4 regions of the Streptomyces sp. ITFR-6 genome follow, and region 2 is predicted to be linked to each of the others. Evidence: riboswitches for the same ligand, from Rfam matches in the RefSeq annotation. Region 2 holds a riboswitch; each other region holds the start of a gene.
The links. A riboswitch is a leader RNA that binds a small molecule or an ion and turns the genes downstream of it on or off. The one in region 2 is predicted to bind cobalamin.
Positions count from the first base shown of each region.

Region 1 (7,804 bases), 4.2 Mb from region 2:
TCGGTGTCTCCGGCGTGGCCGGTGGCACCGGTGCGTTCGAGGCCCCCGGTGTGTTCGACCGGATCCTGCCGCTGATCGCTCATACGAAGATCCTTTCCACTGATGAGCGGTCCATGATTCCGCCTCCCGCCGGAGGCCGGGCGGCCCCGCATTCGGGGCCCACACCGCCCCGTACCCGCCCCGCCCTGTCGGACCACGGCCAAACGGGGCGGGGCCGCTCCGGTTGGGGTCACCGCAACGCCCTGTTTAGTTCATCTTCCGTTCACCCAGGTTGCCTACGTTCCTCGTGCCACTGACGTCGAACGATTGCCTGGGTAAATGGAACACATCACGCTGCTGCTCGCGATTGTGATCGTGACAGCTCTAGTGTTCGATTTCACGAACGGTTTCCACGACACCGCCAACGCGATGGCGACCACCATCTCGACCGGCGCACTCAAACCCAAGACAGCGGTGGCGATGTCCGCCGTTCTCAACCTCGTCGGCGCGTTCCTGTCGGTGGAGGTCGCCAAGACGATCTCCGGCGGGATCATCAATGAGGACGGCCTCAGAACCGAGGTCATCTTCGCGGCGCTCGTCGGCGCCATCCTGTGGAATCTGCTGACCTGGCTGGTCGGGCTCCCGTCCAGCTCCTCGCACGCCCTCTTCGGCGGTCTGATCGGCGCCGCGGTGATGTCCGCGGGCTGGTCCTCTGTCGACGGCGGCACCGTCGTCACCAAGGTGCTGCTCCCCGCGGTCGCCGCCCCGATCGTCGCCGGACTGGCCGCGCTGCTGGCCACCAAGCTGACGTACCGGATCGGCGGGAAGGTCCAGGGCGGCGCCCAGGAGAAGGCGACCGCCAAGGGCTACCGCGCCGGACAGATCGCCTCCGCCGGGCTGGTCTCCCTCGCCCACGGCACCAACGACGCACAGAAGACGATGGGCATCATCACCCTGGCCCTGGTCACCGGCGGAGTCCTCTCCCCCGGTTCCAACCCGCCGGTCTGGGTCATCGTCAGCGCCGGAATGGCCATCGCGCTCGGCACCTACCTCGGCGGCTGGCGCATCATCCGCACCATGGGCAGCGGCCTGACCGAGCTCAAGCCGCCGCAGGGCTTCGCCGCCCAGACCAGTGCGGCCACGGTCATCCTGGCCTCCTCGCACCTCGGCTTCTCCCTCTCCACCACCCAGTCCTGCTCCGGTGCCGTGATGGGTGCCGGTCTCGGCCGCCGGGGCGGTGTGGTCCGCTGGTCCACCGCCACCCGGATGTTCGTCGCCTGGGGTCTGACGCTGCCGGCCGCCGGTCTGGTCGGCGCGGGGGCGGAGTTCCTCACCAAGCAGGGCACCTGGGGTGTCGTGCTCGTCGCCGTACTGCTGATCGCGGGCTCCGGAGCGATCTGGGTGCTGTCCCGCCGCAAGCCGGTCGGCCAGGACGATGTCGCACCCGGCGCCCAGGACGGCGCTCCGGTCACCCCGGAAGCCGAACCCGCGGGCGTCGTCACCACCGCCATCGCGGCCGTCAGCCCGCCGCCCACCCCGGCCGCCCAGGCCCACGACCTCACCGCCACCATCCCGGCCCCGGCCATAGCCGACCCGGCACGACCCGCCACGGTGTAAGGAAGATCCTCCATGAACATCGACTGGGCAGCCCTCGGCACCGTCTTCGGCGTCTCTCTCGTCGCCACCGTCGCCCTGGTGGGCCTCTTCACCCTGGGCATCGCCGGCCTCTCCAGGCAGCCGGAACCGGCCGAGCGGGGCGGCCAGTCCGGCGGGTCCCTGATGCTCGCCCGCGCGGGCGCGTACGTCTGCTTCGGACTGTGCGCGGCGGCGGTGGCCTACGGGATCTACCTGATCGTCGCCTGATCCACAGCCCCTGATCCATCCGCCGCCTCGGGCCGGCCGCACCCCGGGTGCGGCCGGCCCGATGTGCGTCTCAGCACACTGTGCCGTCGCAGGTCAACGGTAGGTTGACTGGCGTTCGCGGAGCGTGGTGGACTGCCGGAGCCATTACGGCGACAGCAGAGGAAGCCGGTGCGAATCCGGCGCGGTCCCGCCACTGTCACCGGGGAGCAGTCCCCCACCACCGGAAGTCACGGTCCACGCCGAGTGGGCTGGAAGACCAGGGGAACTGCGGATCCGGGAGCCAGGAGACTCTCGTCGCCGGTCACGTCGAACCAGGGCGCGGACCCTGAGTGAGGACATATCGCCATGCCCGGCCGCCGTGCGCCCGTCTCCGTGTCTCCCCTCCGACCAGCACCAGCTGCCCGCGCGAAGGTCCGTCGAGGCGCGACGGCCGGCTGAACCGTGCGTGCCGATCGCATCTTCGCGTACGGCGCCACGGCCGGTCTGATCGGTGATCTGCTGCTCGGTGATCCCCGCCGGGGACATCCGGTCGCCGCCTTCGGGCGCGCCGCGGCAGGCGTCGAACACCGTCTGTGGCGCGACCACCGCGGGTGGGGCGCTCTGCACACCCTGGTCTGCGCCGGAGGCGCCGCCGGGGGTGCGGCACTGGCCTCCCGCGCGCTGCGCCGCCGCCCCGCCGCCTCCGTCGCGCTGACCGCCGCCGCCACCTGGTCCGTCGTCGGCGGTACGTCGCTGGGGCGCGAGGCCCGGTCCATCGGCGGCGCGCTGGCCGCCGGGGACCTCGGCCTGGCGCGGGAGCGGCTGCCCCATCTGTGCGGCCGCGACCCGCAGTCCCTGGACGGTCCGCAGATCGCCCGCGCGGTGGTGGAGTCCGTCGCGGAGAACACCTCCGACGCCGTGGTCGGCGCCCTGGTGTGGGGTGCGCTGGGCGGGGTCCCCGGACTCGTCGGCTTCCGGGCCGCCAACACCCTGGACGCGATGGTCGGCCACAGGTCGCCCCGCTACCTGCGCTACGGCTGGGCCTCGGCCCGGCTCGACGACCTCGTGGGCTGGCCGGGCGCCCGGCTCACCGCCCTGCTCGCCGTGGCCGCCGGCGGCCGGCCCCGGGGGGCGCTGCACGCCTGGCGGGCGGATGGAGCCAAGCACCCGAGCCCCAACGCGGGCCCCGTGGAGGCCTCGTTCGCGGGTGCGCTCGGCGTACGGCTCGGCGGCACCCTCGCCTACGGCGGCCGGGTCGAACACCGCCCCGTGCTCAACGGCGAGGCGGGCCGGGCGGTGGCGACCGGGGACATCGAACACGCCGTACGGCTGTCGCGCCGGATCGGGGTACTGGCCCTCGGCGTGAGCGTGGCGGCCCGGCTGGGCGTGGGCGCCGCCGCACGACGGATCACCTCGACGCGCGGCCCGGGGACACCTGCCCCGGGTACGCGCACCTCAGGACGGAGACCGACATGAGCGGCGGACTGCTGGTCGCCGGGACCACCTCGGACGCGGGCAAGAGCGTCGTCACGGCGGGGATCTGCCGCTGGCTGGTGCGCCGGGGGGTGAAGGTCGCGCCCTTCAAGGCGCAGAACATGTCCCTCAACTCCTTCGTCACCCGTGAGGGCGCCGAGATCGGCCGGGCCCAGGCCATGCAGGCCCAGGCCGCCCGGGTGGAGCCGACCGCCCTGATGAACCCGGTACTGCTCAAGCCCGGCAGCGACCGCTCCAGCCAGGTCGTCCTGATGGGGCGCGCGGTCGGTGAGATGAGCGCCCGCGGCTACCACGGCGGCAGGCAGGAGCAGTTGCTGTCCACCGTCGTGGACTGCCTGGAGCAGCTCCGGTCCACATATGACGCGGTGATCTGCGAGGGCGCGGGCAGTCCGGCCGAGATCAACCTCCGGCGCACGGACATCGTGAACATGGGCATCGCACGGGCGGCCCGATTCCCGGTGGTGGTAGTCGGGGACATCGACCGGGGCGGGGTCTTCGCCTCGTTCTTCGGTACGACGGCGCTGCTGGCCGCGGAGGACCAGCAGCTGATCGCCGGCTACCTGGTCAACAAGTTCCGCGGTGACGTGTCACTGCTGGAGCCGGGTCTGGACATGCTGCTCGGTCTCACCGGGCGTCCCACGTACGGGGTGCTGCCGTTCGCCCACGGCCTCGGCATCGACGAGGAGGACGGGCTGCGGGTCTCGCTGCGCGGCACCGTACGCGAGTCGGTCGTCGCACCGCCGCACGGCGAGGACATCCTGCGCGTCGCCGTGTGCGCCGTGCCGCTGATGTCGAACTTCACCGATGTCGACGCGCTGGCCGCCGAACCGGGCGTCGTCGTGCGGTTCGTGGACCGCCCGGAGGAGCTGACCGACGCCGACCTCGTCATCGTGCCCGGCACCCGGGGCACGGTGAAGGCGCTGGCCTGGCTGCGCGAGCGCGGGCTCGCCGAGGCGCTGCTGCGGCGCGCCGCGGAGGGCCGCCCGGTCCTCGGTATCTGCGGCGGCTACCAGATCCTCGGCGAACACATCGAGGACGAGGTGGAGTCGCGCGCCGGGCGGGTCGACGCGCTCGGGCTGCTGCCCGTCCGCGTCCGGTTCGACCGCGAGAAGACCCTCGCCCGGCCGGTCGGTGAGGCGCTCGGCGCCCCCGTGGAGGGGTACGAGATCCACCACGGCGTCGCGGACGTACGCGGCGGTGAGCCGTTCCTCACCGACGGGCGGGGGCAGCGGCTCGACGGCTGCCGGTCAGGGGCGGTGTGGGGTACCCACTGGCACGGCTCGCTGGAGAGCGACGCGTTCCGCCGCCGCTTCCTGACCGAGATCGCGCGGGCCGCAGGCCGCCGCTTCGTCCCCGCCCCCGACACCTGCTTCGCCGCACTGCGCGAGGAACAGCTCGACCTCCTCGGTGACCTCATCGAGGAGCACGCGGACACCGACGCGCTGTGGCGGCTCATCGAGTCGGGCGCGCCCGCGGGACTCCCCTTCATCCCGCCGGGGGCGCCCGCGGCGCGCGAGGCCCCACGCACGACCGCACCGCCGGAACAGCCCGAACCGCTGGAAACCGCCGCCACCAAGGAGGCCCTGTGAGTACGCCGTACCCCTTCACCGCCATCGTCGGGCAGGACGATCTCCGGCTCGGCCTGCTGCTCAACGCCGTCTCGCCGGCCGTCGGCGGAGTGCTGGTGCGCGGCGAGAAGGGCACCGCCAAGTCCACCGCCGTCCGCGCGCTGGCCGCGCTGATGCCGGAGGTGTCCGTCGTCCCGGGGTGCCGGTTCTCCTGCGACCCCGCGTCGCCCGACCCGGCGTGTCCGGACGGCCCGCACGAGCCGGCGTCCGGCGTGTCGCGGGCGGCCCGGACGGTCGAGCTGCCCGTCGGCGCGTCCGAGGACCGGCTCGTCGGGGCGCTCGACATCGAACGGGCGCTGGCCGAGGGCGTGAAGGCCTTCGAACCGGGGCTCCTCGCGGACGCCCATCGCGGAATCCTGTACGTGGACGAGGTCAACCTCCTCCACGACCACCTGGTCGACCTGCTGCTGGACGCGGCCGCCATGGGCGCCTCCTACGTGGAGCGCGAGGGCGTCTCCGTACGGCATGCCGCCCGCTTCCTGCTGGTCGGCACGATGAACCCGGAGGAGGGCGAGCTCAGGCCGCAGCTCCTCGACCGGTTCGGGCTGACCGTCGAGGTCGCCGCCTCCCGGGACACGGACCAGCGGGTGGAGGTGGTGCGGCGGCGGCTCGCCTACGACGACGACCCGGCCGCCTTCGCCGCCCGATGGGCCGAGGAGGAGGTTGCGCTGCGGGACCGGATCGCGGCCGCGCGGGCACTGCTGCCCGAAGTAAGCCTCGGTGACGGGCCACTGCGGCAGATCGCGGCGACCTGTGCGGCCTTCGAGGTCGACGGGATGCGGGCCGACATCGTGATGGCCAGGACCGCCACGGCGCTGGCCGCGTGGGACGGGCGCGCCGACGTGCAGTCCGAGGACGTACGGCAGGCAGCGCTGCTCGCGCTCCCCCACCGGCGCCGGCGCAATCCGTTCGACGCGCCGGGGCTCGACGAGGACAAGCTCGACGACACGCTGGAGCAGAACAGCGGCGAGGACGACGATCCGGACCCGGACGGCCCCGGTGGCGGCGGCCCGCCGCCGCAGGGCGACGGGCCCGACACACCGCCGCGGCCCGAGGGCGGCGCCGACGACACGCCCGAGGGGTCCGGGCCCGAGCAGTCCGTGCCCGAACAGGGCAAGGAGCGGGAACCGGGGCAGGGGCAGCCGGCCGGGGGCGGCGAACAGCAGCCCGTACGGGCCGGCGAGCCGTTCCGTACGAAGATGCTGAGCGTGCCCGGCCTGGGCGAGGGTGCGGCGGGGCGGCGCTCCCGGGCGCGCACCGAGCACGGGCGGACCACCGGCGCGCGGCGTCCGCAGGGCGCGCTCACCAAGCTGCACCTGGCCGCCACCGTGCAGGCCGCCGCCCCGCACCAGCGGGCGCGGGGCCGGTCCGGGCGGGGTCTGGTGGTGCGGCGGGACGATCTGCGGCAGGCCACGCGGGAGGGGCGCGAGGGGAATCTCGTGCTGTTCGTCGTGGACGCGTCGGGGTCGATGGCGGCCCGGCAGCGGATGACCGCCGTGAAGGGCGCGGTCCTCTCCCTGCTGATGGATGCCTATCAGCGGCGGGACAAGGTCGGGCTGATCACCTTCCGGGGCAAGGAGGCGGCCGTGGTGCTGCCGCCGACCTCCTCGGTGGACGCGGCCGCCGCGCGGCTGGAGACGCTGCCCACCGGCGGCCGTACCCCGGTGGCCGCCGGGCTGCTGAAGGCGCATGACGTGCTGCGGGTGGAGCGGCTGCGCGATCCGTCGCGGCGGCCGCTGCTGGTCGTGGTGACCGACGGGCGGGCGACCGGCGGACCGGAGCCGGTGGCGCTGGCCGCGCGGGCGGCCCGGCTGCACGAGGCCGAGGGCACCGCGTCCGTGGTCGTGGACTGCGAGTCGGGTCCGGTGCGGCTCGGCCTCGCGGCGAGTCTCGCGGCCGAGCTGGGCGGCACCGCCGTCACGCTCGACGAGCTGCGGGCCGACTCGATCGCCGGGCTGGTCAAGGACGTTCTGGGTGACAACAGGAGGGCTGCTTGATGCCGCAGGGACAGCCGGTCAGTGTGCCGGACGACGGACTCACCACCCGGCAGCGCCGCAACCGGCCGCTGCTGATGGTGCACACCGGTATCGGCAAGGGGAAGTCGACGGCGGCCTTCGGGCTGGCGCTGCGCGCCTGGAATCAGGGGTGGCCGGTCGGGGTCTTCCAGTTCGTGAAGTCCGCGAAGTGGAAGGTCGGCGAGGAGAACGCGCTGAAGGTCCTCGGCGCGAGCGGTGAGGGCGGGCCCGTCGTCTGGCACAAGATGGGCGAGGGCTGGTCCTGGGTCCAGCGCGACCAGCAGCTGGACAACGAGGCGGCGGCCCGCGAGGGCTGGGAGCAGGTCAAGCGCGATCTCGCCGCGGAGACCCACCGGCTCTACGTGCTCGACGAGTTCGCCTACCCGATGCACTGGGGCTGGGTCGACACCGAAGAGGTCGTCCAGGTGCTGCGCGACCGGCCCGGTTCGCAGCACGTGGTGATCACCGGGCGCAACGCGCCCGCCGCGCTGCTGGACGCGGCGGACCTGGTGACCGACATGTCGAAGGTCAAGCACCCGATGGACGCCGGGCAGAAGGGCCAGAGGGGCATCGAGTGGTGACGATTCCGCGCCTGGTCATCGCCGCGCCGTCGTCCGGCAGCGGCAAGACCACCGTCGCGACGGGCCTGATGGCCGCCTTCGCCGGACGCGGACTCGCCGTGTCCGGGCACAAGGTGGGGCCCGACTACATAGATCCGGGCTACCACACCCTCGCCACGGGGCGCCCCGGGCGCAATCTCGACGCGTACATGTGCGGCCCCGAGCTGATCGCCCCGCTGTTCGCGCACGGCGCGCAGGGGTGTGACCTGGCGGTCGTCGAGGGCGT
Region 1 is NZ_CP134612.1:6,782,443-6,790,246, reverse strand. Features, by position in the region: gene RLT59_RS30900 (class II aldolase/adducin family protein) at 1-83, opposite strand, end outside; gene RLT59_RS30895 (inorganic phosphate transporter) at 319-1,596, shown strand; gene RLT59_RS30890 (hypothetical protein) at 1,609-1,842, shown strand; cobalamin riboswitch at 2,000-2,133, shown strand; gene RLT59_RS30885 (cobalamin biosynthesis protein) at 2,284-3,297, shown strand; gene RLT59_RS30880 (cobyric acid synthase) at 3,294-4,904, shown strand; gene RLT59_RS30875 (putative cobaltochelatase) at 4,901-6,940, shown strand; gene cobO (cob(I)yrinic acid a,c-diamide adenosyltransferase) at 6,940-7,539, shown strand; gene RLT59_RS30865 (cobyrinic acid a,c-diamide synthase CobB) at 7,533-7,804, shown strand, end outside.
Region 1: another riboswitch for cobalamin. It lies ahead of RLT59_RS30885 (cobalamin biosynthesis protein); the one in region 2 lies ahead of RLT59_RS11580 (ribonucleoside-diphosphate reductase subunit alpha).

Region 2 (7,804 bases):
GTCGCCCCAGAGGTCGACCAGCTCGGGCACGTCGGCGGGGGAGAACAGCGACCAGGTCCCGTCCGCGTCGACCCGGCGCATGAATTCGTCCGGGATCCAGTGCGCCAGGTTCAGGTTGTGGGTGCGGCGCTGGTCCTCACCGGTGTTGTCGCGCAGCTCCAGGAACTCCTCGATGTCCGCGTGCCAGGTCTCCAGGTAGACGGCGGCGGCGCCCTTGCGCCGGCCGCCCTGGTTGACCGCCGCGACGGAGGCGTCGAGCGTCTTCAGGAACGGCACGATGCCGTTGGAGTGCCCGTTGGTGCCCCGGATCAGCGAACCGCGGGCGCGGATGCGGGAGTACGAGAGGCCGATGCCGCCCGCGTGCTTGGAGAGGCGCGCCACCTGGTGGTAGCGGTCGTAGATCGAGTCCAGCTCGTCCAGCGGCGAGTCCAGCAGGTAGCAGGAGGACATCTGCGGGTGCCGGGTACCGGAGTTGAAGAGCGTCGGGGAGGAGGGCAGGTAGTCCAGCCTGCTCATCAGCCGGTACAGGGCCGCGACCTCGTCCAGCGCCCGCTCGGAGTTGTCCTCCGCGAGCCCGGCGGCCACCCGCAGCATGAAGTGCTGCGGGGTCTCGACGACCTGGCGGGTGATCGGGTGGCGCAGCAGGTAGCGGCTGTGCAGGGTGCGCAGTCCGAAGTAGCCGAAGCGGTCGTCGGCGCCGTCGGTGAGCGCCTGTCCCACCAGGGCGTCCAGGGCGGCCGCGTGCAGCGTCACGAACTCGGCGGTGCGGTCCGCGATCAGGCCCTCGCGGTGTCCGACGGCGACCGAGGCGGAGAAGGACGTCGAGCCCTGCCCGGCCGCCTCGTCCGCGATGGAGCGGGTGAGGAGACGGGCGGCGAGCCGGGAGTAGGCGGGGTCCTCGGAGATCAGGCCCGCGGCCGCCTCGGTGGCCAGCGAGCGCAGCTCGGCCTCGTCCGACCGGGCGTTGCGGCCGCGCAGCGCGGCGGCGGCGACGCGTCCGGGGTCGGTGTCGGGCAGATCCGCGGTGAGCTCGGTGAGGGTCCGCAGCAGTGCGGTGCCCGGTCCGTCGCTCGTGGTTCCCGTTGATTCGGCCGCTGAAACCGGATCGGCTGGCGCGATGGTCACGTGGTGCTCTCCCTCGCTCGGCTCTGGGCCGACGGGGGGAGCGGGGGCAGCCGGGCGGAGCGGGGCCCCGTTCGGGCAGCACTCCGTGCGGCGTCCACCGGCCCATCCACGAGGCCCGGACGTCTGGGCGTCCGGTTCGGTCGAGCCGGACGCGCTGTCGGCAGGTCCTCGGACTCGGGATGCGCAGAAGCACACCGATCACACCGTTGCGGGACAGTTCCGGATTCGCACCGGATTTCCCTGCGGCGACAGCGAGCACGAGCATACATGTGGGGGCCGCCGGATGAGGCAGCCCCCACATGTTGTGTCGCGTGGCCGTCAGGAGACCGCCCGTGCCGTGTCGCCCGGCCGTCAGGAGGGGCCGGTCAGGAGACCGCCGGGAACTCCAGTCGGTACGTCAGCAGCGAGAGCCCCTCGATCGGATACCAGTCCCTTTCCGGGGTCCGGACGAAGCCGAGGCGCCCGTAGATCCTATGGGCCCCGCGCATGGCCGGCTGCGTCGAGAGCACGATTCCGGTGACCCCCGCGGTGGCCCGTGCGCGGTCGATACAGGCCCGGACGAGCGCCTCGCCCGCCCCGGCCCCGCGCGCCTCGCGGGAGACCGCGAGCATCCGGAACTCGGCCTCGTCCGGCGCCGCGATATCGGCCCAGCGGTTGCCCGGCGGCGCGTAGGTGACCCCGCCGAGGACGCGGCCCCGCGCGTCCGCCGCGACGAGCACCTCGGCCTCCTCGGCCCGCCGGGGGACGTCGCGCAGCTGTACCAGGTACGGATCGTCGGCGCCGTAGTCCAGCAGCCCGTCCCCGAGATAGGCCTCGGCGGTGATGTCGCCGAGGGCGGCGTACTCGGCGGCCTCGACCGGCCTGATGATTATGTCCATGCGGGGAAGTCTGCCGCACCCCTGGGCGGCGACGGCACGGGTTTTCCCCCGGACGCGCGAACGGGCCGCCGCGCCCCCTCACAGGCGGGGTGCGGCGGCCCGTACACCTCGGTCAGTGACCGCCCGGGGCCCCGGCGGTGGCCGGCGGGAGCTCCGTCTTCACACCCGGGTCGCCCGCGTCCGCGGTGTAGTCGGCGGGAGAGGTCTCGTCGAGCCCGGCAGGCGCCTTCACGGCGTTCAGGACGAAGGTGAGGACGACGGTCACCACGATGTTCAGCACGAACGCCGTCAGGCCGATGTAGCCGATCTCGCCGATGCCCGGGATCTCCTTGGAGGACCCGCCGAAGTGCGCCTGGGTGGGGCTGGCGACCCCGTAGGCGGCGGCCGTCCCGTAGACCATGCCGACGGCCCAGCCCGCGAGCAGCGCCCAGCGGTGGAACCACCGGGTGAACAGGCCGCCGACCAGGGCCGGCATCGTCTGGAGGATCCAGATCCCGCCGAGCAGCTGGAAGTTGATCGCGACCGTCTTGTCCATGGTGAGGACGAAGGCGAGCGCGCCGACCTTCACCAGCAGCGATACCAGCTTGGAGACCCTGGTCTCCTGGGCGGGGGTCGCGTCGGGCTTCAGGAAGTCCTTGTAGATGTTCCGGGTGAACAGGTTTGCCGCCGCGATCGACATGATCGCCGCGGGGACCAGGGCGCCGATGCCGATGGCGGCGAACGCCACGCCCGCGAACCAGTCCGGGAACATGTCCTCGAACAGCTGCGGGATCGCCAGCTGGCCGTTGTCCACCTTGACCCCGGCGGCGATCGCCATGAAGCCGAGCAGCGCGAGCAGGCCCAGCATCAGCGAGTACAGCGGCAGGATCGTGGTGTTGCGGCGGATCACGTTGCGGCTGCGGCTGGAGAGCGTCGCCGTGATCGAGTGCGGGTACATGAAGAGCGCCAGCGCCGAGCCCAACGCCAGTGTGGCGTAACCCCACTGGCCGTCCACGCCGGGCGCGAGCGCACCGGTCGGCTTGGAGCCCGGCGGCCCGTTGAACTTCTCCTGCGCGGCGGCGAAGATGTCGTGGAATCCGCCGAGCTTGATCGGGATGTAGATGATCGCCACGGCGATGACCAGGTAGATCAGCCCGTCCTTGACGAACGCGATCAGCGCGGGCGCGCGCAGCCCCGAGGAGTACGTGTACGCGGCGAGCACCGCGAACGCGATCAGCAGCGGCAGGTCCTTGACGAACCAGTGGGTGTTCTCGCCGCCGCCGACGCCCATCACGTCCAGCACCGCCTGGATGCCGACGAGCTGGAGCGCGATGTACGGCATGGTGGCGAGGATCCCGGTGACCGCGACGGCCAGCGAGAGCCCCTTGGAGCCGAACCGGCCGCGGACGAAGTCCGAGGTGGTGACGTAGCCGTGCTTGTGCGAGACCGACCACAGGCGCGGCAGGAAGGTGAAGATCATCGGGTACACCAGGACGGTGTAGGGCACCGCGAAGAAGCCGGCCGCGCCGGCCGCGTAGATCGCCGCGGGCACGGCGACGAAGGTGTACGCGGTGTAGAGGTCGCCGCCGAGCAGGAACCAGGTGACCCAGGTGCCGAAGGACCGTCCTCCCAGGCCCCATTCGTCGAGGCTGGCCTCGTTCTCCGCCTTGCGCCAGCGGGCGGCCATGAAGCCGACGACCGTGACGGCCAGGAAGAAGAAGATGAAGACGCCGAGCGCGATGCCGTTCACGCCGTCCTTCATGCGGACGCACCCCCCTTGCGGGCGCGCTGGTCACGCTGCCACAGCTTGTACGCGATCATCGTGAGTGCGGTCGAGATGAGCACCCAGAGCATCTGGTACCAGTAGAAGAACGGGATGCCGATGAAGGTCGGGTCGACCTTGGCGTACGAACTCACCCAGAGCATCGCCACGAACGGCGCGATGAGGCAGAGGGCGATGACCACCCGTACGGGTGTGACCGTGGGTGGCTTTGCTCCTGGGTCCGCTGGCTTTCCTTCTGGTTCCTCCGGCATGGCGGCGACTCCGTCCCCTCGCTGATCACCGATGTAATGCGCAGGAAATCTAGGCGAGGAATCCGGCCAGCGTCACCCCCTGTCCGCATTGCGGTCCGGCAACGGTGAAGTGGTGCAGACCAATGGTGGTACGAAGCCGCTGCTCCGGGCACGGGACAGCCCCCGTGGAAGCGGTTCCACGGGGGCTGCCGGGGTGCGTCGCGGTCAGTCCAACGGACGACGCGGTCAGTCCAGCGGGCGCTTCAGGCGGGCCACGAACTTGTAGCGGTCGCCCCGGTAGACCGAACGGACCCACTCGACCGGCTCGCCCTGCTCGTCCAGCGAGTGCCGGGACAGCATCAGCATCGGCAGGCCCACGTCCGTGCCGAGCAGTCCGGCCTCGCTCGGGGTGGCGAGCGAGGTCTCGATGGTCTCCTCCGCCTCGGCCAGCCGGACGTCGTACACCTCGGACAGAGCCGTGTAGAGCGAGGCGTACTTCACCAGCGAACGCCGCAGCGCCGGGAAGCGTTTGGCCGAGAGGTGGGTGGTCTCGATCGCCATCGGCTCACCGCTCGCCAGCCGCAGCCGCTCGATCCGCAGCACGCGGCCGCCGGCGGTGATGTCGAGGAGCCCGGCGAGTGTGTCGTCGGCCGTGACGTAGCCGATGTCCAGCAGCTGGGACGTCGGTTCCAGTCCCTGGGCGCGCATGTCCTCGGTGTACGAGGTGAGTTGCAGGGCCTGCGAGACCTTGGGCTTGGCCACGAAGGTGCCCTTGCCCTGGATGCGCTCCAGCCGGCCCTCGACGACCAGCTCCTGGAGCGCCTGGCGCACGGTGGTGCGCGAGGTGTCGAACTCGGCGGCCAGGGTCCGTTCCGGCGGCACCGGGGTGCCGGGCGGCATCGTGTCCGTCATGTCGAGGAGATGTCGCTTCAGTCGGTAGTACTTCGGAACGCGCGCGGTACGCGTCCCGGCGCCCCCGCCCGTCTCGTTCTCCGAACTGCCCCCGTCGACGCCCATGGTCCGCCTTCCCGACTGCTGCGCTGCTGCCGTCACCGGCTCCTCCGTCTGTCGCGGCTCACATGGTGGCACGGTCCGGTCACGGCTCGTCGCCCTCCCTCAGATGTCGGTCCTATAACGGACGCGAGTGCACTTCTTATACACCCTTGACACCCCTAAAGGTCTAGGCCAAGCTCCCGGTACTGGTCTAAACCATTAGAGACCAGGTTCCAGCCCCAGTAGTACTCGTCGACGTGTTTTGCGCGGTGGGCAGGGGTTGCAGCATCCCTGAGGAGGGTGGCGTGAAGCGCAAGCTCATCGCGGCGATCGGCGTCGCGGGCATGGTGTTCGGCATGGCGGCCTGTGGTTCTGACGACGACAGCGGCGACGGCAAGAAGGCCGGTGCCGAAGGATACGCGGGCGAGACCCTGACGGTCTGGACGATGTCCGGCTCGAACCCGCCCGGTTGGACCAAGACGGTCACCGACGAGTTCGAGAAGAAGACCAAGGCCAAGCTGAAGATCGAAGTCCAGGAATGGAACGGTATTCAGCAGAAGGTCACCACGGCCCTCTCCGAGTCCAACCCGCCCGACGTGCTGGAGATCGGCAACACCCAGACCCCCGCGTACGCCAAGACCGGCGGTCTCGCCGAGCTCGGTGACGTGAAGAAGGAGATCGGCGGCGACTGGGCCGACGCGGTCAACGCCCCCTCCGTCTTCGACGGCAAGCAGTACGCCCTGCCGTGGTACTTCGGCAACCGCGTCGTCATGTACAACAAGAAGGTCTTCAAGGACGCCGGTATCACCGAGACTCCGAAGACCCGCGCGGACCTCTTCAAGGCCTTCGACGCCATCAAGAAGAAGGGCGACGCCGAGCCGATCTACCTGCCCGGCCAGAACTGGTACTTCTTCGACGGTCTGCTCGTCGGCCAGGGCGTCGAGCCGGTCAAGAAGGAAGGCGACAAGTACGTCTCCAACCTGAGCGACCCGAAGGTCGCCGCGGCCATGGACGTGTACAAGCAGTACCAGTCCTACTCCAAGGCCCCCAAGGACAAGGACGAGGCCACCCCGCAGCAGGCCGAGGTCTTCGCCAAGGGCAAGACCGGCGCCATCATCGCGATGGGCTACGAGGCCGGCACGGCCATCAAGGCCAACCCGAAGCTGGAGAAGGACATCGGCTTCTTCACCATCCCCGGTGAGACCGCCGAGAAGCCCGAGGGTGTCTTCCTCGGTGGCTCCAACTTCGCCGTCGCCGCGGGCAGCAAGAAGCAGGACCTCGCCAAGGAGTTCCTGCGGATCGCCCTGAGCGAGAAGAACGACGGCGCTCTCGTCAAGGAGGCCGGCTGGACCCCGAAGTCCGAGGCCGGACAGAAGTACGCCGTGGGTCAGCCCGCCGCCGAGGCCGCCGGTCCCGCCGCCAAGGCCGGTGGCACGACGCCGCTGATCCCCGAGTGGGCCCCGGTCGAGAACCCGCCGAACCCGATCAAGAGCTACATGACACTGGTCCTGCAGGGTAAGTCGTCCGCCGATGCCGCCAAGAAGGTCGAGGGCGAGCTCAACAAGCGCCTGAGCCAGCAGCAGTAGTAGCAGCAGCGCGACACACTCCGGGGCGGCGGGCATCCACCCGCCGCCCCGGCTGTACGCACCGTTCCTGTAGGGCTCTGTTGGAAGTGATGACGAGCATGGCAGTAGAGACCAATCCGTCGGACGTGGCTAAGACAGCCGCAGGCCGGGGGCAGGGCGGGCAGCCACCCGCCGCACCGGGTGGGAGACGCAGGCGGAAGCTGGGCGCGGGGGCCGCGGCCTATCTGCTGCTCGTACCCGCGCTCGCCGTGACGGCGCTCCTCCTCGGCTATCCCCTGGTGAAGAACGGCATGCTGTCGTTCCAGAACCTCAATATGGGGCAGCTGATCCGGCACGCCACCGAATGGAACGGGTTCAAGAACTACAAGGAGATCCTCGGCGGTGAGGACTTCTGGCGCGTCACCGTCCGCACCGTCGTCTTCACCGGCGTCAACGTCGCGCTGATCATGCTGTTCGGCACGCTGATCGGACTGCTGCTCGCCCGCCTCGGCAAGAAGATGCGGCTCACTCTGATGCTGGGCCTCGTGCTCGCCTGGGCCATGCCCGTGGTCGCGGCGTCCACCGTCTACCAGTGGCTCTTCGCCTCGCGGTTCGGCGTAGTGAACTACGTGCTCGACAAAATCGGCTTCCACTCCATGGCCGACTACAACTGGACCGGCTCGCAGTTCTCCACCTTCTTCGTGGTCGGGCTCCTGATCGTCTGGCAGTCGATCCCCTTTGTGGCGATCAACCTCTACGCCGCCACCACGACGATCCCCAAGGAACTGTACGAAGCCGCCTCGCTCGACGGGGCCGGCAACTGGAAGAGCTTCACCCAGGTGACCTTCCCGTTCATGCGGCCCTTCCTCTACGCCACGACCTTCCTTGAGGTCATCTGGGTGTTCAAGGCGTTCCCGCAGCTCTTCACCATCAACGAGGGCGGCCCCAACCGCCTCACCGAGACGTTGCCGATCTACGCCTTCGTCGAAGGGGTCGGAAACCAGCACTACGGCATGGGCGCCGCGATCTCGCTGCTCACCATCCTGATCATGCTGGGGCTGACCTCCTACTACCTCCGCATCGTTCTCAAGCAAGAGGAGGACGAGCTGTGAAGCGCTCACTGCTCGGCCGCATCTGGCCCAACGCAACGGCGATCGTCCTCTTCGCCGCTTTCGTCTTCCCCGTCTACTGGATGTTCAGCACGGCGTTCAAGCCGACCGGTGACATCATCACCGAGAAGCCGGTCTGGTT
Region 2 is NZ_CP134612.1:2,604,980-2,612,783, reverse strand. Features, by position in the region: gene RLT59_RS11580 (ribonucleoside-diphosphate reductase subunit alpha) at 1-1,125, opposite strand, end outside; cobalamin riboswitch at 1,267-1,403, opposite strand; gene RLT59_RS11575 (GNAT family N-acetyltransferase) at 1,491-2,003, opposite strand; gene mctP (monocarboxylate uptake permease MctP) at 2,116-3,744, opposite strand; gene RLT59_RS11565 (DUF3311 domain-containing protein) at 3,741-3,947, opposite strand; gene RLT59_RS11560 (GntR family transcriptional regulator) at 4,242-5,012, opposite strand; gene RLT59_RS11555 (extracellular solute-binding protein) at 5,294-6,574, shown strand; gene RLT59_RS11550 (carbohydrate ABC transporter permease) at 6,673-7,665, shown strand; gene RLT59_RS11545 (carbohydrate ABC transporter permease) at 7,662-7,804, shown strand, end outside.

Region 3 (7,804 bases), 1.4 Mb from region 2:
CGGCATGACCGTGCGGATGCCGCCCTGGAAGCCGCTGCCGAAGCCGACGCCCGCGAGGGCGGTGCCGGCGAAGAAGCCGGTGGGGGAGGAGCCGCGGATCGAGGCGAGGGTGAGGGCCACCCCGGCGATCAGCGCGAGGATGCCGGTGAGCATCACCGTCCGGGTCGCCGCCTTGCGCAGGACCAGTACGGAGACGGCGGCCACCCCGGCGAGCACGAACAGGCTCAGCCCGCCCAGTACTTCGGACCCGGAACCGGTCAGCCGGCGTGCGAGGGACGGGCCGAGCGACCCGTACAGTCCGGCCAGCGCCCAGACGGCGAACAGCACCGGCGCGGTCACCAGCATCGGGCGGCGTACGGCACGCGGCAGCTTGATCTCCGGCGCCAGGCTCGCCAGCGCCCCCGGCTTGCGGGTCACCGTCTCCGTCATCAGGGCGACGGCGACGGCCTGGAGCACGAAGACCACCAGCAGCCCGAGGTAGACCAGATGCGTGGGTGCGGGGAGGAACTGGACGACGAGCCCGGAGACCAGCGCGCCGGTCGCCGTGCCGATGCCCGGGGCGACCGCGTTGGTGATCGTGCCGCGCGGCCGGTCGATGTCCATCATCCCGGCGCCGATCGCGCCGAGCGCCGCACCGGTCGACAGACCCTGCGCGATCCGGCCGACCATCAGCGCAGGCACCCCGTCGGCGGTGGCGAACACGACCATGGAGAGGGCCTGCGCCGCCAGCGCGGCCAGCAGCACCGGCCGCCTGCCGACATGGTCGGAGAGCTTGCCCATGATGAGCAGCCCGAGCAGCACGGCCACCGCGTAGACGCCGAAGACCACGGTGGTGGTGATCGGGTCGAAGCCCCATTCCGCCTGGTAGACCGCGTAGAGCGGAGTCGGTGCGCTGGAGGCCGCCAGGAACGAGATGGTGATCGAGGCGAGTACGTACAGCGCCACGTTCGGCGGCAGCCGCCGGCCCCGAGTGGATATGGCAGCGGGTATGGCAGCGGATCCGGGGCCGGCGGGCGCCGCGTCCGGCGTGCGGGCCGGTTTGGACATCGGGACGACCGAGGGATTCGTCATGACCATTCCCGTCCAGAGCATTGGGTAGACCTGTCTGTCTAGTTCCTCGCAATAGATTAGACAGACAGGTCTACTCAGGTCAAACGCGTCACGGCACGGCGGGGCAGCTGGTGCCCCGCGCCGGGACCACCAGGTCGGTCAGGTAGCCGTTCACGGTGTCCTCCATGCACGGGCCGCTGGTGACGCTGCCGTGCCCCTGGCCCTCGTGGGTGAGGAGCCCGCCGCCGCGGCCCAGCTGCCGCGCCACCGACACCGCCCACGGGTAGCCGGTGGCGGGGTCGTGCAGGGCGTTGGACAGCAGGACGGGCGGAGCGCCGGGTGCGTCCAGGCGGTGCTGCGGGTTGGCGGTCGGCGCGCCCAGACACGCCGCCACCATGTGGATCGGCAGCAGGTGGGGCAGGTCCGGCGCGGTCGCGTTCATCGTGGCGACGAGCGAGGCGTACTCCCGGTAGTCACGCACCGGCAGCCGCCAGTCCGAGCAGAAGACCGGGGGTGGCCGGCGGCAGCGGCGCCGTCCCGGTGGGCGACGCCGGCAGCGGCTCGCTCGCGTCCATCCCCGCGATCCCCGTGGCCAGGCCCGCGTAGTCGGCCTCGTAGAAACTCCGGAACGCGTACGAGTTGACCAGATCCGAGGACGACAGCGAGGTCCCCGGTTTCGCCGGGTCCGCCAGCTCGCCGCGCGCGGCGCGGGCCAGCAGGCCCTGCCAGACGGCGCGGACGTCACGGCCGTGCAGGGCGCAGTCCGCCGCACCCTCGCACCACTTCACGAACTCCTGGAACGAGTCCTGCGCCGCGGCCGCCTCCGAGCGCAGGAATTCGCGGGTGGCCGCGACGCTGTGGTCCGTCACGCTCTCCAGCACCATCGCGCGCACGCGCCGCGGGTAGGCCTCGGCGTACTGGGCGCCGAGCAGCGTGCCGTACGAGCTGCCGTGGAAGGTCAGTCTCCGCTCGCCGAGCGCGGCTCACAGGGCGTCCAGGTCCCGGACCGTCTGCCCGGTGTCGAGGTGCTCGAACACCGGGCCGGTACGGGCCCGGCAGTCGGCGCGGAGCCGTCTGTTGTACGCCAGGGTGGCGTCGAAGTCCGCCTGGCTCTCCAGCTCGGGCGACGGCCGCTCGGCAAGCAGTTCACCGGAGCAGGTCACCGGGTTGCTGCCGCCCACGCCGCGCGGGTCGAAGCTGACGATGTCGAACCTGCGGCGGACCTCGGGGCTGAACCGGCTGATCCCGCCCACCACCCTCTCCACACCCGAGTCGCCCGGCCCGCCGGGGCCGAACACCATGGAGCCGACGCGCGCCCCGGGCTCTGTGGCCTTGCGGCGGGCCACGGCCAGATCGAGTCTCGGCCCGTCCGGGTGGTCCCAGTCGACCGGCACGGAGAGCGCGGCGCACTCGGCTCCCGGGTCCGCCGGGACGTCACACGGTGCCCACCGAAGGGCAGCTGTCGCGGGCGGCGACGCGTGGACCGAGGGAGCGGCGGCGAGGCCGGTGGCGGCGGCCGTGGCAGCCGCCACAGCCGTGGCCGTGCCCCGTGCGGCGATGAGCCGTAGTGCGGATCTGCCCCTGAACGGCATAGATCCTCCTTGCGAAGAGAGCGGTTGTGTCAGGCGTGCGGGCCCGGCCGGGGCATCCGCCGTCACGCTAGGTGCTCCGGCGCCCGTGCGGTGCTCCCGTCAGGGGCTTCTCCGGGGCGGGTCAGGGGCTGTTCAGGGGCCACTCGGGGGTGCTCGGGGGGTGCTCCGGGGCGCTCGGGACTCAGGGGCGAAAGGGAGAGCACGGTGCCGTACCCGTAAGCTGCTCACGCCCCGCGGGGGAAGTCCGGTCGAATTCCGGCGCTGACCCGCAACGGTAGGCGGAGCCGTCCCCATGGCTCCGCAAGCCCGATTACCCGCGGCGGTGAAGGCTCCTGTCAATTCGCCGTGGACTGCGAGAGGTGCTGCACAGGGCGCTTCGCGTCCGGGCCGCTCCTTCGATCGTGCAGGTGCACGGCCTGAGGTGAAAGCGATCCGACCGTGGTCACTCCCCTCGAACGCATACCCGCCCCGCCCTCGCGCGCGGCGCGCGCCGGTGGCGGGCCCGCTCCTCCCCGGCGCGTACCCCTGTCCCTGCTGGTGATCACGCTGTGTGCCCTGCTGCCGCTCTCCCTGGTCTGCGGCGCCGGAATCGGGGCCTCGGGGATCTCCTGGGGAGAGGTGTCGCGCTATCTGTGGGCAGGCCTGACGGGACAGCGGATCGCTCCCGGTGAAGTCGCCGGGTACACCATCGTGTGGGAGCTGCGCTTTCCGCGAGCCGTACTGGCCGCGGTCGTCGGAGCCGGCCTGTCCGCCATCGGCGTCGCGGTCCAGGCCATGGTCCGCAACGCCCTGGCCGACCCGTTCGTGCTCGGCATCTCCTCCGGCGCGGCCGTCGGTGCGAACGCCGTCCTCATCTTCGGGGTCTTCGGCGCCTTCGGTGTCTGGGCGCTGTCCACAGCGGCGTTCCTCGCCGCGCTCCTCGCGATGATGCTCGTATACGCGGTCGCCAGCACCGCGCGCGGACTGACCCCGCTGCGCCTGGTCCTGACGGGCACGGCCATGTACTACGGCTTCTCGGCCATCACGACGTTCATGGTGTTCGCCGCGGAGCGGGGCGAGGCCGCCCGCTCCGCGATGATGTGGATGCTGGGCAGCCTCGGGGGCGCCACCTGGTCCTCCGTGCCGATTGCCGCGGGCGCCACGATCGGCGGCCTCGCCCACCTCTGGTGGTCGGCGCGCCGGCTCAATGCCCTGGCGATGGGTGACGAGACCGCCGCCGCCCTGGGAGTGAATGCGGGCAGGCTGCGCAAGGAACTGTTCCTGGTCTCCGCCGCGGTCACCGGGGCGCTGGTCGCGGTGAGCGGCGCGATCGGCTTCGTCGGGCTGATGGTCCCGCACGCCGCGCGCATGCTGGTCGGCGCGGACCACCGCCGTCTGCTGGCCGTCGCACCGCTCGCGGGGGCCGTCCTGCTGATCTGGGTGGACATCCTCTCGCGCGTGCTGCTCGCCCCGGCGGAACTGCCGCTCGGCGTGCTGACCGCGATGATCGGCGTGCCGTGCTTCATCCTCCTCATGCGCCGCCGCTCCTACACCTTCGGGGGTGCGTGATGCGGATCGATATCGACGCGCTGACGGTCGAGATCGCCGGCGCGCGGCTGGTGGAGGACGTCACGCTGCGAGCGGGCGACGCCCGGCTCGTCGGACTGGTGGGGCCCAACGGCAGCGGGAAGTCAACGCTGTTGCGCTGCGTCTACCGGGCGCTGAACCCCTCCGCCGGGACCGTCCGGATCGGCGGCGAGGACCTGCACGCCCTGAGTCCGCGGGAGGCCGCCCGCCGGCTGGCCGCGCTTCCCCAGGAGTCGAGTCACGAGTTCGACTTCACCGTCGCCGAGATCGTCGCGATGGGAAGGATGCCGCACCAGGGACCGACGGCGCGCGTGTCGGAGGAGGACCGCCGCACATGTGACGCCGCGCTGGCGGAGGTCGGGGCCGGACACCTGGCCGACCGGGGCTTTTTGACCCTGTCCGGAGGCGAGAAGCAACGGGTCCTGATCGCCCGCGCCATGGCGCAGCAGCCGCGCGCGCTGGTGCTCGACGAGCCCACCAACCACCTGGACATCGCCCAGCAGCTGGAGGTACTGGCCCTGGTGCGTGCCAGCGGACTGACCGTGCTCACGGCGTTGCACGACCTCAATCTCGCCGCACTCCACTGCGACGTCCTCCATGTCATCGACCGCGGCCGGATCGTCGCGTCGGGCGCCCCGCACGACGTACTCACCCCGGAGCTGCTGGCCGAGGTCTTCGGCGTCCGGGCGCACCGGGTACCGCACCCGGAGACCGGCGCCGTACAGCTGATCTTCGACCGCCTCCTCCCCGCCGCCCGTTACTAAGGAAGCCCTGCCACCATGCCCAGCCCGATACGTCCCGTCGCCATCGGTCTCGCCCTCACCGCCGTGCTGGCCCTCAGCGGCTGCGGCGCCGAGATCACCCCGCAGGACGCGAACGACGACAAGAGCGCACCCGCGGCCGGGGGCCACTACCCCGTGACCGTCGAGAACTGCGGTGAGAAGAAGACCTACGACAAGGCCCCGCGGCGCGTGGTCACCAACGATGTCGGTATCACCGAGATCATGTTCGCCCTGGAACTCGAAGACCACATGGCGGGCTATGTGATGCCCGACGACAAGGGCGACCTGACGTCCGTCCCCTGGAAGGGCGGGTACGAGAAGACCGCGTGGCTGTCCAAGGAGACGATCAACAAGGAACTCGTCCTCGACGCACGCGCCGACCTGGTCTTCGCCGGCTGGAACTACGGCTTCAACGAGGGGGACGGATTCACCCCGGCAGCCCTGAAGAAGGTGGGCGTCGACTCCTACCTGCTGAGCGAGTCGTGCCGCAACGGGCAGGGGAAGGCGCGAGGGGTGATGCCGCCGCTCGACGCGCTCTACACCGACCTTCGGAACCTGGGGAAGATCTTCGACGTCGAGAAGCGCGCCGAATCCCTGATCGCACGGTTCCGGAAGGAGGTCGCCCAGGCGCAGGCGACCGCTCTGAAGGGCGCCGACCGGCCGAGGGTGTTCCTCTACGACGACGGCCGGGACAAGCCGCTGACCTCGGGTGCCTACGCCGGACCGCACGACATCATCACCAGGGCCGGCGGCGACCACGTCATGAAGGACCTCAAGGACACCTGGACGACGGTGGGATGGGAGACCGTCGTCGAGCGGGACCCCGAGGTGATCGTCATCAACAACTACGGGGACACCGGCGCGGAGCAGAAGCAGAAGTTCCTGGCGTCCTATCCGCCGCTGGCCAATGTGTCGGCGATCAAGAACGACCGCATCGTCGTCCTCGACTACGTGGACCTCGTCGAGAGCCCGCGCAATCCCGCAGCCATCACCTCGCTCGCGGCAGCTCTGCGGAAGGCCCGCAGCTGACCCGCGCCCGACCTGCGGCTGTGGCTGCGTCCGCTCCCCGGCACCGCCGCCCCCGCCACCCGGGGCGGCGGTGCCGGGGGCGGTCCGTCCGGGTGTGCATGGAGCAACGGCCCGTGAGGTCATCGCGACAGTGCCGCCACGCTCAGCAGCAGATGCGCCGACTCGGGATGGTCGAAGTCGGAGTGCGCTCCGGCCGGGGCCAGGCGGGTGCGGGCGGAGCCGCGGAAGCGGCCGCTGGCATCCACGTTGACCAGCCGGTGATCCAGCGCCGAGAGGCCGTACGGCTCGTGCACCGGCAACAGCCGGGTGTGGAACTGGGGGACCGGTGCCGTACCGGCTCCCGAGTGCCCGATGCCGGCTGGGCCCTCCGCGTGCAGATGCCAGAAACCGGTGGCCCGGTCCCAGCGGGAGTGGGTCAGCACCAGTGGTCCGCGCAGGGGGGCGTGGACCTTCGCACCGGACGGGAACAGGGCGGGGAAGAGACGGTCGAACGCGTCCCGGGGCGCCGCCATCTGGAAGACGACCATGCTGTCCACGGTGAAGGGGCGCCTCGGTGACGTGGGCGTGCTCCACCCCAGCACCCGCGGCGCTTCCGGTGCCGCCGCCCACTGCACGGCCTCGCACAGGAACCGGCCGCCGAACGAATGGCCCACGAGATGCAGGTACTGGCCGTTGCGGTTGGTCAGGACCGGGGCGGAGGCCGGGTCGGGGCGTTGTGCGTCGAGGTAGCCGAGAAGGTGGGCGAGCACATGGGGCGCATGGCCCTGACCGGGTGCGCTCATCGCATGGGCGCGGTCGCGGATCCTGCGGTAGCCACCGAGCGAGGGCAGGCTGGACGACGGTTAGCGCACGACCACGACCCCGGGCCGGAACCCCCGGGCCAGCTGCGGATAGCGGTCCGGATGCGCGGCGGCCAGCTCCCGGGCCCGGGTGAGCAGGGCCGTCGCGCGCCGCTGCGCGACGGCCGGTGCGGTCTGCCGGCCATGCACGTGGACGTAGAGATCCGTCACCCGGTCCGGGGTGCGGACGTGCTCGACGAAGGCACTGCCGAGGTACTCCAGTTCGGCCGTCGCCGTGGGCCCCCGGCGTGGCAGGCGTTGAGCACCACGAACGGGCGGAAGGCCGAATCCCGCGAGGTGCGGAACTCCTCGCGGTGCTGGTGGACCAGGTCCGCGTCGATGACCTTGTTGTCCGAGAGCCTGATCCCCACCGTGCGGTGGGCGCCGTACTCCTCGAAGGCGCCGTGGCACCAGAAGTACATCAGGTCCTCGTCGGACTCGGCGCCCGGGAGCGACTTGAGGAACTCGTCCGCGTGGGTGTGTACCGTCAGTTCGGAGCGCGCATCGAGCAGTCGCGCCACCTCCTGTGAGCGCCCGACGCCCTTGAGCGCCAGGTCGGCGTTGAGGCTGGTGACCGGGAGGGGCCGGACGGCCGGGGGGTGGAAGGGGGCGTACGACGCGCCGGTCTGCTCGGTCTCGTGCCGGGATCCGAGGTTCCCCCGAGGTGTGAAGTGGGCTACCAGCAGGTCAGATGGTTCTCATGAGAGGAACATCGACCATGGCCGCACCGAGGAAATACTCGTTGGAGTTGCGTGAGCGTGCGGTGCGCATGTATTGCGTCACCGAGCCGAAGCCGCAGATCAAGAAGCTCGCTACCGATCTCGGCGTGCATCCCGAGGCCCTGCGCGGCTGGAACCGGCAGGCAGAGCGGGACGCCGGCGAACGCACCGATGGCCTGACCACTGACGAGCGCGCCGAGCTCGTCGCGCTGCGAAAGAAGAACGCC
Region 3 is NZ_CP134612.1:1,251,458-1,259,261, reverse strand. Features, by position in the region: gene RLT59_RS05385 (MFS transporter) at 1-1,071, opposite strand, end outside; partial or broken gene RLT59_RS05380 (alpha/beta hydrolase) at 1,160-2,642, opposite strand; cobalamin riboswitch at 2,833-2,979, shown strand; gene RLT59_RS05375 (FecCD family ABC transporter permease) at 3,081-4,190, shown strand; gene RLT59_RS05370 (ABC transporter ATP-binding protein) at 4,190-4,972, shown strand; gene RLT59_RS05365 (ABC transporter substrate-binding protein) at 4,988-6,019, shown strand; gene RLT59_RS05360 (hypothetical protein) at 6,139-6,801, opposite strand; gene RLT59_RS05355 (hypothetical protein) at 6,862-7,029, opposite strand; gene RLT59_RS05350 (hypothetical protein) at 7,026-7,379, opposite strand; gene RLT59_RS05345 (transposase) at 7,577-7,804, shown strand, end outside.
Region 3: another riboswitch for cobalamin. It lies ahead of RLT59_RS05375 (FecCD family ABC transporter permease); the one in region 2 lies ahead of RLT59_RS11580 (ribonucleoside-diphosphate reductase subunit alpha).

Region 4 (7,804 bases), 5.3 Mb from region 2:
CCTGCCCGGCGCCCTGCACGAACTCGGCGTCGCCGTCACCGTCGCCATCAGCGTCGCGCCCCAACTCGTGCAGAGCGTGCAACGAGTGGCCCGCGCCCGACGGCTGCGGGCCGGACGCGGCAGGGGGCTCAAGGCCCTGCGCGGCATCGTCGTCCCTGTCCTGGAGGACGCCCTCGAACGCTCCCTGCGCCTGGCCGCCGGAATGGACTCCCGGGGATACGGACGCGCCGGCACCGCCACCCGCCGCTCGCGGCGGGCCACCGGGGCGCTCATGCTCCTCGGGATGTGCGGCCTGTGCGCCGGGGCGTACGGCCTTCTCGACGCGACCACCCCCGCCTTCCTCGGGTTCCCGGCGATGGCGGCGGGGGCCGTGCTGTGCGTGGCGGGCCTGCGGCTGGGCGGACGGAGGGTCTCGCGCACCACCTACCGGCCCGACCCGTGGCTGCTGCCCGAATGGGCCGTCGCCGGAGCCGGTGTGCTCTCCGCCGTCCTTCTCTTCAGCGACATGGGCTACGACGCGGCCGAGCTCAACCCCTCCATCTACCCGATCAGCTGGCCGGCGCTGCCGCTGGTGCCCACCTGCGCGATCCTGCTCGCCGGGACCGCCGGGTTCCTCGCACCGCCGCCGGCCCCGCCCCACCCGATCGTCCCCCGACAGGGCACCGAGAAAGCCGAAGCCACGTGATCACCTTCGACCAGGTCACCGTCAGGTACGACGGGGCGGCCGAACCCGCCCTCCGCGAGGTCGACCTCGTCATCGAGGAGGGCGAACTCTGCCTCGTCGTCGGTCATACGGGTGTCGGCAAGTCGACCCTCCTGGGCGCCGTCAACGGGCTCGTACCCCACTTCACCGGCGGCACCCTGTACGGCCGCGTCACGGTCGACGGCCGGGACACCGCGAGCCACCCGCCACGGGAACTCGCGGACGTGGTGGGCGTGGTCGGGCAGGACCCGCTCGACGGATTCGTCACCGACACCGTCGAGGAGGAACTCGCCTACGCCATGGAACAATTGGCGATCGCGCCGCCGGTCATGCGTAAACGGGTCGAGGAGACCCTCGACCTGCTGGGCCTGGCGGACCTCCGCCACCGCGCGCTCCACGAGCTCTCCGGCGGACAGCAGCAGCGGGTCGCCATCGGATCGGTCCTCACCGCCCATCCCCGCGTCCTCGTCCTCGACGAACCCACCTCCGCCCTGGACCCGACGGCGGCGGAGGAGGTCCTCGCCGCCGTCACCCGGCTCGTCCACGACCTCGGGGTCACCGTCCTCATGGCCGAGCACCGCCTCGAACGCGTCGTGCAGTACGCCGACCGCGTCGTGCACCTGCCCGGTGACGGGCGCGTCGTTCACGGCACCCCCGCCGGCATCCTCCGTACGTCCTCCATCGCCCCGCCGATCGTGCAACTCGCCCGCACCGCCGGCTGGCACCCGCTGCCGCTGTCCGTCCGCGACGCGCGCCGTGCCGCCGTCCTGCTCAGGACCGAGCTGGCCGACGCCACGCCCGCCCCGGTGCGCCCGGCTCCCGCAGCCGACGCCCCGCGCCTGCTGACCGGCCGCGGAATCACCGTCAGCTATCACGGTGTCGCCGCCGTCCGCGAGGTCGACCTGGGCCTGCGGAGCGGTGAGATCACCGCGCTGATGGGGCGCAACGGCTCCGGAAAGTCCTCCCTGCTGTGGGCGTTGCAAGGGTCCGGTCCGCGAAGGGCCGGCACGGTCCGCGTCACGGGAGGCGGCTCGGCGCACGATCCGCACGCGCTGCCCGCGGCCCACGCGCGCCGCCTGGTCGGCCTCGTCCCGCAGACACCCGCCGACCTGCTCTATCTGGAGAGCGTCAAGCAGGAACTCGCCCAGGCGGACAGCGAGTCGGCGGACGGGGACACGAACCCGGGTGCGCGGGAGATACTCGACCGGCTGGCGCCGGGCATCGCGGACGCGACCCACCCACGCGACCTGTCCGAAGGGCAGAAACTGGCTCTCGTCCTCGCGATCCAGCTCGCCGCGACACCTCGGGTGCTGCTCCTCGACGAACCGACGCGCGGGCTGGACTACCGGGCGAAGGCGGAGCTGACCCGGATCGTCGCCGCACTCGCGGCGGAGGGCCGTGCGGTCGTCATCTCCACCCACGACGTGGAGTTCGTGGCCCGGACCGCCGACCGGGTCGTGGTGATGGCCGAGGGCGACATCGTCGCGGACGGCCCCACTCCCGAAGTCATCGTCGCCTCACCGGTGTTCGCACCGCAGACCGCGAAAATCCTGGCACCGCTGCCGTTCCTCACCGTCGACCAGGTGACCTCGGCACTCGCTTCGCCCCGCCCCGCGCCCCGCGACGGCGAGGACCCCGCATGAGCACGACCGCCTCGACGGCCATCCGGCTCACCACCCGTGTCTCACTGGTCATCGCGCTGGCAGCGTTCCTCGGCGTGGTGGCCTTCTTCTGGCCCTTCGTCGTCGCACCCGGAGAGTTCGGCTCGAACTACGCCCCGCCCCTGATCTTCGGCGTCCTGCTCGTCCTCGTGCTCTGCGTGGTGCTCTCCGAGATCGCCGAGGGCGGCATCAGCTCCAAGGCCCTGGCCATGCTCGGCGTCCTCTCCGCCGTCAACGCGGCGCTGCGCCCGCTGGGCGCCGGAACCGCCGGGATCGAGACGGTCTTCTTCGTCCTGGTCCTGGCCGGACGCGTCTACGGACCGGGCTTCGGCTTCACCCTCGGCTGCACCTCGCTCTTCACCTCCGCCCTGATCACGGGCGGTGTCGGGCCGTGGATGCCGTACCAGATGTTCGGCTGCGCCTTCGTGGGCATGCTCGCCGGCCTGCTGCCCCGGGCCACCGGCCGCCGCGAGGTCCTGATGCTCGCCGCCTACGGTTCGGTCTCCGGCTACCTCTTCGGCTTCCTGCTCAACCTCTCCTTCTGGCCCTTCTCCCTCGACCCGAACAGCTCCCTCGCCTATCTGCCAGGCCTGCCCTTCACCGAGCAGTGGCACCGCTACCTCGCCTTCGACCTTGCCACCTCCCTCGGCTGGGACACCGGCCGGGCCGTCACCAACTTCGTCTGCGTCACGCTGGCCGGCCCGGCGGTACTCACCACGTTCCGCCGGGCCGCCCGACGCGCCCGCTTCCAGGCCCCGGTCCGCTTCACACCCGCCGGACCGGCCGACCCGGACGCCCGCCCCTAACCTCCGGCCGCCGCCCCGGGTCCTGCGCGATCAGGAGGCGGGCAGCTCGCCGCGGACGGTGCGGGCCGCGGCGACCAGGTTCTCCAGGGACGTCCTGGTCTCGGGCCAGCCGCGGGTCTTCAGGCCGCAGTCCGGATTGACCCACAGGCGCTCGGCGGGGATGGCCTCCAGCCCCTTGCGGAGCAGGGCGGCGGCCTCGTCGGCACCGGGTACACGCGGTGAGTGGATGTCGTACACGCCGGGACCGGCCTCGCGCGGGTATCCGTGCGCGGCGAGTTCGCGGGCGACCTGCATGTGCGAGCGGGCGGCCTCCAGGCTGATGACGTCGGCGTCCAGGTCGTCGATGGCCTGGACGATGTCACCGAACTCCGCGTAGCACATGTGGGTGTGGATCTGGGTGTCCGGCCGTACCCCGCTGGTGGTCAGGCGGAACGACTCGGTGGCCCATTCCAGGTACCCGGCGTGGTCCGCCGCCCGCAGGGGGAGTGTCTCGCGCAGGGCGGGCTCGTCGACCTGGATCACCGAAGTGCCCCCCGCCTCCAGGTCGTCGACCTCGTCGCGCAGCGCGAGCGCGACCTGGCGCGCGGTGTCACCGAGCGGCTGGTCGTCGCGGACGAAGGACCAGGCCAGCATGGTCACCGGGCCGGTGAGCATGCCCTTGACCGGGCGCCCGGTGAGCGACTGGGCATACGAGGTCCAGCGCACCGTCATCGGCTCCGGGCGGGAGATGTCGCCCGCGAGCACCGGCGGCCGGACGTAACGCGTGCCGTAGGACTGGACCCAGCCGTGCTGGGTGGCGAGGTAACCGGTGAGCTGCTCGGCGAAGTACTGCACCATGTCGTTGCGTTCGGGCTCGCCGTGCACCAGGACGTCGATGCCGGTCTTCTCCTGGAAGGCGATGACCTCACCGATCTCGGCCCTGATCCGCTCCTCGTAGCCCGCCGTGTCGATCCGTCCCGCGCGCAGGTCGGCGCGGACGGTACGCAGTTCGCTCGTCTGCGGGAACGAGCCGATGGTGGTCGTCGGCAGCAGCGGCAGCCCGAGGTGGGCCCGCTGGGCGGCGGCGCGTTCGGTGTACGGCTGGGAGCGGCGGCCGTCGGCGTCCGTGACGGCCGCGGTCCTGGCCCGGACGGCGGGGTCGTGGGTGATCGGGGAGTCGGCGCGGGACGCGAGGTCGGCGCGGTTGGCGGCGATCTCGGCGGTGATCGCGCCGGTGCCCAGGGTCAGTCCCTTCGCGAGCGTGACGATCTCGGCGGTCTTCTGCTCCGCGAAGGCGAGCCAGCGCAGGATCCGCGGGTCGATGTCCCGCTCCGGCGCGGTGTCGAGCGGGACGTGCAGCAGGGAGCAGGACGCCGCCACGTCCACCCGGTCCGCGAGGCCGAGGAGGGTGGCGAGGGTGGCTAGGGACTTCTCGTAGTCGTTGATCCAGATGTTGCGGCCGTTGACGACACCCGCGACGAGGCGCTTGCCGGGAAGCCCGCCGGCGGCGGCGAGGTCTTCTAGGTTGGCTGCGGCGGCATCGGTGAAGTCCAGTGCCAGACCCTCTACCGGGGCCTTCGCCAGGACGGGGAGTGCCTCACCGAGCCGCCCGAAGTAGGAGGCGACGAGCAGCCTGGGCCGGTCGGTGAGGCCGCCGAGGTCGCGGTAGGCGCGGGCGGCGGCGTTCAGCTCGGCCGGGCTGCGGTCCTGGACCAGGGCGGGTTCGTCGATCTGCACCCACTCCGCGCCGGCGGCACGCAGATCTGCGAGGACCTCCGCGTACACCGGCAGCAGCCGGCCCAGCAGGGTGAGCGGCTCGAAGCCGGCGGCCACCCCGGGGGCGGGCTTGGCCAGCAGCAGGTAGCTGACCGGGCCGACGAGCACCGGCCGGGCGGTGTGCCCGAGCGCGACGGCCTCCCTGAGCTCGGTGACCTGCTTGGTGGAGTCGGCGGTGAAGACGGTGTCAGGACCGAGCTCGGGGACGAGGTAGTGGTAGTTGGTGTCGAACCACTTGGTCATCTCCAGCGGTGCCACGTCCTGGGTGCCGCGAGCCATCGCGAAGTACCCGTCGAGCGCGTCGGCGGCGACGGCCGCACGGTGCCGCTGGGGGACCGCGCCGACCATGACGCTGGTGTCCAGGACGTGGTCGTAGTACGAGAAATCGCCGGTCGGGACCTCATGGACGCCGACGTCCGCCAGCTGCTTCCAGTTGGACCGGCGCAGTTCTGCCGCCGTCTCCCGGAGGGCACCGGCGCTGACGCGGCCCTTCCAGTACCCCTCGACGGCCTTCTTCAGTTCCCGGTTCCGGCCCTGTCGGGGGTAGCCGTACACGGTGGCTCGTGCTGCCGCGGCTGCGGGCTTGGGTGTCACGGAAATCTCCTTCGCGAGATGACTCCTGAACATCCCGGAGACGGGACACGGACGCGAAGGGATGACGGACCGGACGGATATCGCACACGCCTCGGCGCGGATTCTCCGTCTGACACGCACGCCGACCCGCCCACGAGGTCACCGGGATATCCGCATCCGAGGGTTCGGGTGCGGGCAACGGGCAGGTCTTCGGACTCGTGGGCGCGTCTGCCGGAGCAGACTCCTACTGGCCGTCGCTTCCCGGATCCGAACGGATCCAGTGCGTATGACGGCGGTCGTTCCCACTTACCGCTGCGGGGCAGTCCCGGAATCACACCGGGTTCCCTCTTGCGACGCGCCTGCCTGGCGGACAGGGCGAACCAGCTGCACCGGTCAGCCTAGGGGGTGGACCGCCTCCGTGGCACCGCTGTTCACATTCCGGGATCCGGAAGGGGCGGACGGCGGTGCTCCCGGGCCTCCTGGTCCTCGCGCTGGTCCGTTGGCTCTGCCGTGGTCAGGCAGGATGCGGTATCGCTGGGCCATTGGTACATAGAGATGGGGTCGAGTTGAACCATTAGCTCCCCAGGTGTTGAGATAGTGGAGTCAATGGCGCTGCGGGTCCCTCTGGGATCTCTGTGGCGCCTTTCTCATGTCTGCGCTGGTGTCATGCGCGAAAGGGGCGAGGCGACTTGCTGAAGAGGGCGTTCGTCGCACACGATCCCGGACGGATCCGGCTGCGGTTCGCATCCCGGGCCGTGCTCGGCATCGGGCTCGCCGTCACGCTGTGCGGGGCGGCGGGGCACTCGCTGGTGGCGGCCATCACGGGGGGCCTGGCCGCGCTGCTCGCCCTCTTCACGGTGACCGACCCGACGGTGCGCGGACAGGCCACGACGACCGCGCTGCTCCCCGTCGTCGGCCTCCCGGTGCTCACGCTCGCCGCCGTGCTGCACGACGTGCCCGTCGCCCGCGACCTGGCTTTCCTCGCCGTCGTCGGCGCGGGGGTGTACGCGCGGCGGTGGGGGCCGCGCGGGCACTCGCTGGGCGTATTCGCCTTCATGGCCTACTTCTCCGCCCAGTTCCTGCACACCGTGCCCGGCCAGCTGCCCGAGTTGTACGCCGCGGTGCTGCTGTCGCTCCTCGCGTCGTCCTTGGTCCGGTTCGGGGCGTGGTGCTACGAGCGCCGGATCGCGGCGCCGGTGACGGTCGGCCTTCCCCCGGGAGCGGCGGGGCTGCGGCGGATCACGACGCGGCAGGCCGTACAGGCGACCCTGGGCGCGGGATTCGCGCTCGCGGTGGGGCAGCTGCTTTCCGACCAGCGCTGGTACTGGGCGGTCGGCGCCACCTGGTGGGTGTTCGTGGCCACGACCTCGCGCGGCGAGACGGTCGTGCGCGGGTTCAGACGGTTCCTGGGGACCTTGCTCGGCATCGGGCTGGGCTTCGCCGTGGCCGTGCCGCTGCACCACGAGCCGGTCGCGGCCGCCGCTGTCGTGGCGGTGGGCGTGTTCGGGATCTTCTACACCGCCGCCGTCTCCTACACCTGGATGATGCTGGCCGTCACCGTGATGGCGAGCATGCTGTACGGGCTGCTCGGCGTGCTCGACGCGGGACTTCTCGTACTCCGGGTCACCGAGACGGGGGCCGGTGCGCTCGGTGCCGTACTCGCGGTGCTGTTCGTGCTGCCGGTGACCACGCACTCGGTGACCGAGGCCTGGGTGGAGCGGGCGCTGCGGTGCGTGCACACCTGTACGGCGGAGGCCGCTGCCCGGCTCGCGGGAAGCGAGGACGCCGACCCGCCCCGGCACGTTGCCGAGCTGGAGGCGATCCTCGGCCGGGTACGGCTGTCGCTGGCGCCGCTGGTGCATCCGCTCAACCCGGTGAGGGCCCGCAAGGCGCGGGCGCGTCAGGTCCTCGCACTGCTCGACGACTGCGCGCGCGAGGTGCGCGGACTGGCCTCCGTCGCCGCCGATCCGGAGGCCTCGCACGACGCCCGGCTCGCCGCCGCCTGCTGGCGCGTCGAGAGCGCGGTGGAAGCGCTGACGGCTCCCGAGCGGCCGGCCCGTACCCCGCTCGCCGCGGGAAGTCCGGCGCACGCCGCGGAGACGGAACCCGCCCTCGCCCACCTGCACGGCCTGGAGCGGGCGCTGGTCGAACTGGCCGCGCCGCTGCACAGCCCGCCGAGGGCCCCGCTCGCCGCCGCCTGATACCCGCACCCTTTGGTCCAGACCACCTGCCGCACTGCTACCGTCGCCGCGGAAGATCGCGACGGTCCCCACTGTCGCGATCAGTCGGCGGAGAGAGGCAGTGCG
Region 4 is NZ_CP134612.1:7,902,309-7,910,112, forward strand. Features, by position in the region: gene RLT59_RS35715 (energy-coupling factor transporter transmembrane component T) at 1-685, shown strand, start outside; gene RLT59_RS35720 (ABC transporter ATP-binding protein) at 682-2,346, shown strand; gene RLT59_RS35725 (ECF transporter S component family protein) at 2,343-3,170, shown strand; gene metE (5-methyltetrahydropteroyltriglutamate--homocysteine S-methyltransferase) at 3,201-5,519, opposite strand; cobalamin riboswitch at 5,682-5,898, opposite strand; gene RLT59_RS35735 (FUSC family protein) at 6,188-7,699, shown strand.
Region 4: another riboswitch for cobalamin. It lies ahead of metE (5-methyltetrahydropteroyltriglutamate--homocysteine S-methyltransferase); the one in region 2 lies ahead of RLT59_RS11580 (ribonucleoside-diphosphate reductase subunit alpha).